2 regions of the Frankia sp. CgJB1 genome follow, and region 2 is predicted to be linked to the other one. Evidence: riboswitches for the same ligand, from Rfam matches in the RefSeq annotation. Region 2 holds a riboswitch; the other holds the start of a gene.
The links. Region 2 has a riboswitch for S-adenosylmethionine ahead of AC08OT_RS15580 (putative leader peptide). Riboswitches for the same ligand answer to the same signal wherever they lie in the genome.

Region 1: it holds a riboswitch for S-adenosylmethionine, as region 2 does, so the genes downstream of both, thrC (threonine synthase) here and AC08OT_RS15580 (putative leader peptide) in region 2, are expected to answer to the same signal.

What each region holds. Positions count from the first base shown of each region.
Region 1 is NZ_CDWTNB010000003.1:3,952-7,151, forward strand. Features, by position in the region: partial or broken gene AC08OT_RS00765 (alpha,alpha-trehalose-phosphate synthase (UDP-forming)) at 1-381, shown strand, start outside; gene AC08OT_RS00770 (HAD family hydrolase) at 445-1,242, opposite strand; SAM riboswitch class I at 1,457-1,573, shown strand; gene thrC (threonine synthase) at 1,582-2,859, shown strand; gene groL (chaperonin GroEL) at 3,194-3,200, shown strand, end outside.
Region 2 is NZ_CDWTNB010000148.1:5,443-8,642, reverse strand. Features, by position in the region: gene AC08OT_RS15590 (2OG-Fe(II) oxygenase family protein) at 1-188, shown strand, start outside; gene AC08OT_RS15585 (bifunctional o-acetylhomoserine/o-acetylserine sulfhydrylase) at 185-1,483, shown strand; SAM riboswitch class IV at 1,613-1,723, shown strand; gene AC08OT_RS15580 (putative leader peptide) at 1,758-1,943, shown strand; gene AC08OT_RS15575 (ABC transporter substrate-binding protein) at 2,255-3,200, shown strand, end outside.

The DNA.
Region 1 (3,200 bases), on a different contig from region 2:
GGACACCTGGCTGCCGCTGCGGCTGGAGATCACCGACGACTGCCCCCGGTCGATCGCGGCCCTCTCGCTCGCGGAGGTGCTCGTCGTCAACCCGATCCGGGACGGCATGAACCTCGTCGCCAAGGAGGGGCCGATCGTCTCGATCAGGGATGCCTCCTCGTGCTCTCCCGGGAGGCCGGAGCCTGCGCGGAGATGGGCACGGCGGCGCTGGTCGTCAACCCGTTCGACATCCAGGCGACCGCGCGGGCTCTGCACACCGCCCTGACGATGCCCGCCCCCGAGCGGCGCCGGCGCGCCGAGGAGCTGGCCGCCGTCGCCGGGCGGCTGCCGCCCCAGCTCTGGTTCACCGACCAGCTGCACGCCCTCGCCGCCGACCGGTGACCGTCCGGTCTGCCCTGCCGGTGCCGAACGTCGACGCGCGGACGGCGTTCAGGCGGACCGCGTTCAGGCGGCGACGGCCGCTCGCACCGCGCTGGCCCAGCCGGCGCCGACCGGGCCCGCCTCGACCGTGACGTTGTCGTACCGCGCCAGCAAGGCGGCGATGTCCGGGTGCCGCACCGCGTTCGCGACCAGGTGCATCCGCCCGACATGGGGAGCCATGGCCAGGTCGCTGGCGGAATCGCCGATGGCGATCGCCTCGGCCGGTGACACCCCGCGCCGCTTGAGGTCGTAGGCGACCGCGTCCCCCTTGCCCACACCGTCCGGGACCAGATGGTAGACATGCGGATTCACTCCGAGATCAGGCATGTGGACCGGCGAGATCAGCCCGTTGTCGCGCATGCTCAACCAGGGGAACCCGGTCTCGGCGAGCCAGCCGTCGACCTCCGACACCTCGATCTTCCCGCGAAGCATGACGTCGACCTCCCGGCCGGAGTGCGAGGGGGTGTGCAGCTCCAGCCGCCCGGGGTAGCGCTCGACCATCCGGTCGAGCAGGTACTCCGGTACCTGGTCGAAGTCGGGCGGCATCGCGCCGCGCAGGATCTCGCTGTCGCGCCCCTCGTTCCAGCCGACGATCGCGCCGAGCTCCCCGATGAACCCGTCCGCGCCGAAGATCGCCACGGCCTCGAGAAGCTGCGGACGGGTACGCCCGCTGACCAGGACCAGCGCAACGCCGGCGCCGTGCAGCTCGGCGAGCGCACGAGCCGGCTCCAGGGTGATCGCTCCCCCCTCCGCCCGGAAGAAACAACCCTTGGGACCGACCATCGTGCCGTCAAGATCGGTATAGACGACGCGGATACTCACTGTTACAGACTCCCTGGCTCTGGCGTGATCGGGTCGATCTCCGGGCATGGGGGCGCGCGCGGCCGGTGCGAGCGGGCAGGACCCGCCCGCACCGGTGAGACCACACCGAGAAACCTCCGACCGACCCATATCATGTCCACAACCAGAGGCAACACCGGTGCACGACCACCCGCGCACGGTCTACGGTCTACAGTACGGACAGACAACTTCATCTGGCTCATCCAGAGGGGCAGAGGGAACGGCCCAGCGAAGCCCCGGCAACCACCCGCATCCCGTGCGCGGCAGGTGCTAATTCCGTCCTGGTGGCAGACTGCCCCGGGAAAGATGAGGAGCTTCTTCATGACACTCGCGCCCGAGCGTGCCACCGGTCCCGCCCTCGACGTCGCGAACCCCGCGGTCTCGCTGTCCTGTCGGCACTGCGGCGCCACCTACCCGCTGTCCCCTACGCATGTGTGCGTGGAATGCTTCGCTCCCCTGGAAATCGCCTACGACCCGGACCTGCTGGCTCGAGTGACCCGAGAGTCCATCGAACGCGGTCCGGCGAACCTGTGGCGTTATGTCGGGCTGCTGCCCGCCGGGCATGACCCGGCGCGGCGGGTCTCCCTCGGGGCCGGCTGGACGCCGCTGCGCCCGGCCCCGCGGCTCGCCGCGGAGCTGGGGATGAAGACGCTCTATATCAAGGACGACAGCGCCAACCCCACCCATTCTTTCAAGGACCGGGTCGTCTCCGTGGCGCTCACCGCCGCCCGCGAGCTGGGCTTCACCACGGTCGCCTGCGCCTCGACGGGCAACCTCGCGCAGTCGGTGGCGGCGCATGCGGCCGGTGCCGGGCTGCGCTCGGTGGTGCTCGTACCGCACGACCTCGAGGCCGGCAAGACGGTCTCCACCGGGGTGTACGGCGGGACGCTGGTCGCCATCCAGGGCAACTACGACGACGTGAACCGGTTGTGCAGCGAACTGGCCGGGGAGTACGAGTGGGCGTTCGTCAACGTCAACGTCCGCCCCTTCTACGCCGAGGGGTCCAAGACGCTCGGCTACGAGGTCGCCGAGCAGCTCGGCTGGCGGCTGCCCGAGCAGGTCGTCGTGCCGATCGCCTCCGGCTCGCTACTGACAAAGATCGACAAGGCCTTCGGTGAGCTCGGCCGGCTCGGCCTGGTCGAGCCGGCGCCGTACAGGGTGTTCGGTGCGCAGGCGGCCGGCTGCAACCCGGTGGCCGCCGCGTTCGCCCGCGGCGTCGAGACCGTCGCCCCGGTCCGGCCCACCACAATCGCCAAGTCGCTGTCGATCGGCAACCCGGCCGACGGCCCCTACGCCCTCGACGTGGCTCGGCGGACCGGCGGGGCGATCACGGACGTGACCGACGAGGAGATCATCGACGGGATCCGGCTGCTCGCCCGCACCGAAGGCGTCTTCGGCGAGACGGCCGGTGGCGTCACCGTGGCCACTCTGCGCAGGCTGCTGCGCGAGGGGCTGCTCGACCCGGCCGCCGAGACCATCCTCTACAACACCGGCGACGGGCTGAAGACGCTTGACCCCCTCGTCGAGACGGGCGGACCGACCGCGACGATCAAGCCGTCGCTGCGCGCCTTCGAGGCCGCCGGCCTCGGCGACGACTGACTCGGGCGCAGCACAGCCCGGCACAGCGCATTCGACGAACTTCGTGGACCACGCCGGACCAACGGAAGAGCCACGGACGACGGCGAGGCGCCGCGGGGGGATCGGAGCCGGGCACGCGGAACCATGGGTCAGCTTGCACTCACTCGTGCCGAGTGCTAAACAAGAGCTGGCACTCTCGTCTAGGGAGTGCCAAGGCTGAAACGGCGAGGCTGCCCGATCCGCGCTGTGTCCGAGGTGCATCACCCGGGTCCGGAGCAGGCGGGAGCCGTCCGTCGCGGGCGTCGTTAGGGCCAGGCCATCGAACCTGCCATCCCACTGGGAGGACCCAGAAACCATGCCGA
Region 2 (3,200 bases):
CGCTGCCGGGCGAGCTGCTCCGGCAGATCACCGACGCGCCCCCGCCCGATCCACACAATCCGATCTTCGCCCAGCACGGGGTGAACACCCTCAAGAGCTGGCTACGCAGCCATCCCGAGGTGGCGCGGCGCTACTACGCCGACGCCGACGCCGAGCACCCCAAAGGACCCAAAGGAAAAGCCCTGTGACGACGATCCCCCCGGGTCGGAGCTTCGAGACCCGGCAGCTCCACGCCGGAGCCGCCCCGGACCCGGCGACCGGCGCGCGCGCCGTGCCGATCTACCAGACGACCTCCTTCGTGTTCGACGACACGCGGCACGCGGCCGAGCTGTTCTCGCTGGCCGAGGTCGGCTTCACCTACACCCGGGTCGTCAACCCCACGCAGGACGTCTTCGAACAGCGCATCGCGGATCTGGAGGGCGGGGTCGCGGCCCTGGCGACCGCCAGCGGCCAGGCCGCCCAGTCCCTGGCGGTGCTGAACCTCACCGCCGCCGGGGCGCACCTGGTGTCGTCGACCTCGCTGTACGGCGGGACGTACGCGCTGTTCAGGAACACGCTGGCGGAGTTCGGGATCGAGACCACCTTCGTCGACGACCCGGACGACCTCGACGCCTGGCGCGCGGCGATCCGGCCGAACACCGCCGCGCTCTACGGCGAGACCATCGGCAACCCCCGTGGGAACGTTCTCGACGTCGCCAGGATCGCCGAGGTGGGGCACGCCGCGGGGGTACCGCTGATCGTGGACAACACCCTGGCGTCGCCGTACCTGAGCCGCCCTCTCGAACACGGCGCCAACATCGTGGTGCACTCCGCCACCAAGTTCATCGGCGGGCACGGGACGTCGATCGGCGGTGTCATCATCGACGGCGGGCGTTTCGACTGGGGCAACGGCCGTTATCCGCGGTTCACCACACCGGATCCGGCCTACCACGGCCTGGTCTTCCTCGACGCGTTCCCAGAGACCGCCTACATCGTGCGGGCCCGCGCGCGGCTGCTGCGCGACCTGGGCCCGGCCCTGTCCCCGATGAACGCCTTCCTGCTGCTCCAGGGGCTGGAGACGTTGTCGCTACGGATGGAGCGGCACAGCGCGGGCGCGCTGCGGGTGGCACAGTGGTTGTCCGAGCGGGACGAGGTGATCTGGGTCGCCTACCCGGGCCTGGCGTCGAGCCGCTGGTATCCGGCGGCCCGGCGCTACCTGCCCGATGGTGCCAGCGCCGTGCTGGCCTTCGGTATCCGCGGTGGTGGCGCCGCCGGGCGGGCGTTCATCGAGGCCCTCGAACTGCACAGCCATCTCGCCAACGTCGGGGACGTCCGCTCGCTGGCGATTCATCCGGCGTCCACGACCCACGCCCAGCTCACCCCCGCCGAGCAGGCCGACAGCGGGGTGAGCGAGGAGCTGATCCGCCTGTCGGTCGGCATCGAGGGGGTCGACGACATCCTGGCCGACCTGGAGAAGGGCTTCCGCGCGACCAAGGGGCGCTGACCGGATTCAGCATCCGCCGCACTGCGAAGAGCCCAGTATTTCACTAGCTCTATCGACAAACTCTACTTACCCCACTAATTTGCCTACTAGGTTTGTCAGATCAGCCGCTTGGCTGATGGTTGACCGAGCTGTCACGAGCGCCAACGTTCAGCCCTGGCTTGTTGACCGGCAACCCTCGTTCGCGAAGGGGTGCCCCGGATGAGGACACGGCCGTGCCCCCGGGTGCGGCAAGCGCGGGCCCGTACTCCCGGGCCTGAGCCGAGGGAGCTGTGAGATGTCGGGAGCGACTCGCCACGCCAGTGGCCGCTTCACGCTCGCATGCCGGTGCGGGACGCAAGCCGTTGCCCACGTGCTCAGCCCCTGGGCGGGCGGGTCCGGGCAGGGGCTGACCCGCCGCCTAGCCATCGACCTGCGCCGTTCGTCCAGCTGCCTCTGTTCGTCCAGCTGCCTCTGTCGCTGACACCGCCGCCCACGGCGGTCCGGTCCCGCCGACCAACCGTCCGCCCTGCTCGGCACGGCCCCGACGGCTGGCCCTGCCGCACGCCGTCGACCAGCCGACCACCGACGGCCAGCCGACGGTCGGCCCGACGGCCATCCCGACAAGAAGTCTCGACACCCGATGTCCAGCAAGGTCTTCGGCGTCAGGAAACGCGTACCCCTGACGCTCGCCGCCGCCCTGTCCGTGGCGCTCGCGCTCGGGCCTGCGGCTCCAGTGACGATGGCGCGCCAGGCACGGACGGCGCCGCCGGTACCCCGAGAAGCGGGGGGACGTTGACGTTCGCCAGCAACACGGACGGCGCCTGCCTCGATCCGCACCAGAGCCCGGCCGACATCGACGGTCTCTACACACGGTCGATCTTGGACTCGCTCGTGGCGCTGAGCACCGACGGCACCATCCACCCGTGGCTGGCCATGAAGTGGACGGTGTCCGCGGACCAGAAGACGTATTCCTTCACGTTGCGCGACGATGTGACGTTCAGCAACGGCGAGAAGTTCGATGACGCGGCGGTGAAGGCGAACCTCGACCACATCGTGGCGCCCGCCACCAAGTCGCAGCTCGCCGCCGGAACGATCACGGGCTACACCGGGACGACGGTCGTCGACCCGACCCACGTCGATGTCCACTTCAGCGCGCCGACCTCGGCCTTCCTGCCCACCCTGGCGACGGCCTACCTGGGCATCGAAGCGCCGAGCACGCTCAGGCAGCCGCCGTCGGCGCTGTGCACGAAGATCGTCGGCAGCGGTCCCTTCATCAGCACCGGCGGTTACGTCAAGGGCAGGGGCATCGACTACACCCGCAATCCCGGCTACAAGTGGGCGCCCGCCACGGCGAAGCACACCGGCGCCGCCTATCTCGACGCGCTCTCGATCAAGGTCACCCCCGAGGACTCGTCCCGCTACGGAGCGCTGACCAGCGGCCAGATCGACGCGATCGCCAGCGTCCCGCCGGTAAACGTGAGCCAGCTGAAGTCGACCCCCGGATTCCAGCTCCAGACCGCGTTGGCCCCGGGCGGTAACTACAGCTACTACCCAAACACCGCCAAGGGTCCCTTCGCCGACGTCCGGGTCCGGGAGGCCTTCCGCGCGGGAATCGACTGGGCGACCATCGTCGACAAGCTGTACTTCGGCGTCTTCCCGGCCGCGAAGGGCCCGCTGTCGCCGTCCACGGTCGGCTATGACAAGTCGATCGAGTCGTCCTACGGCTTCAACCCGAAAA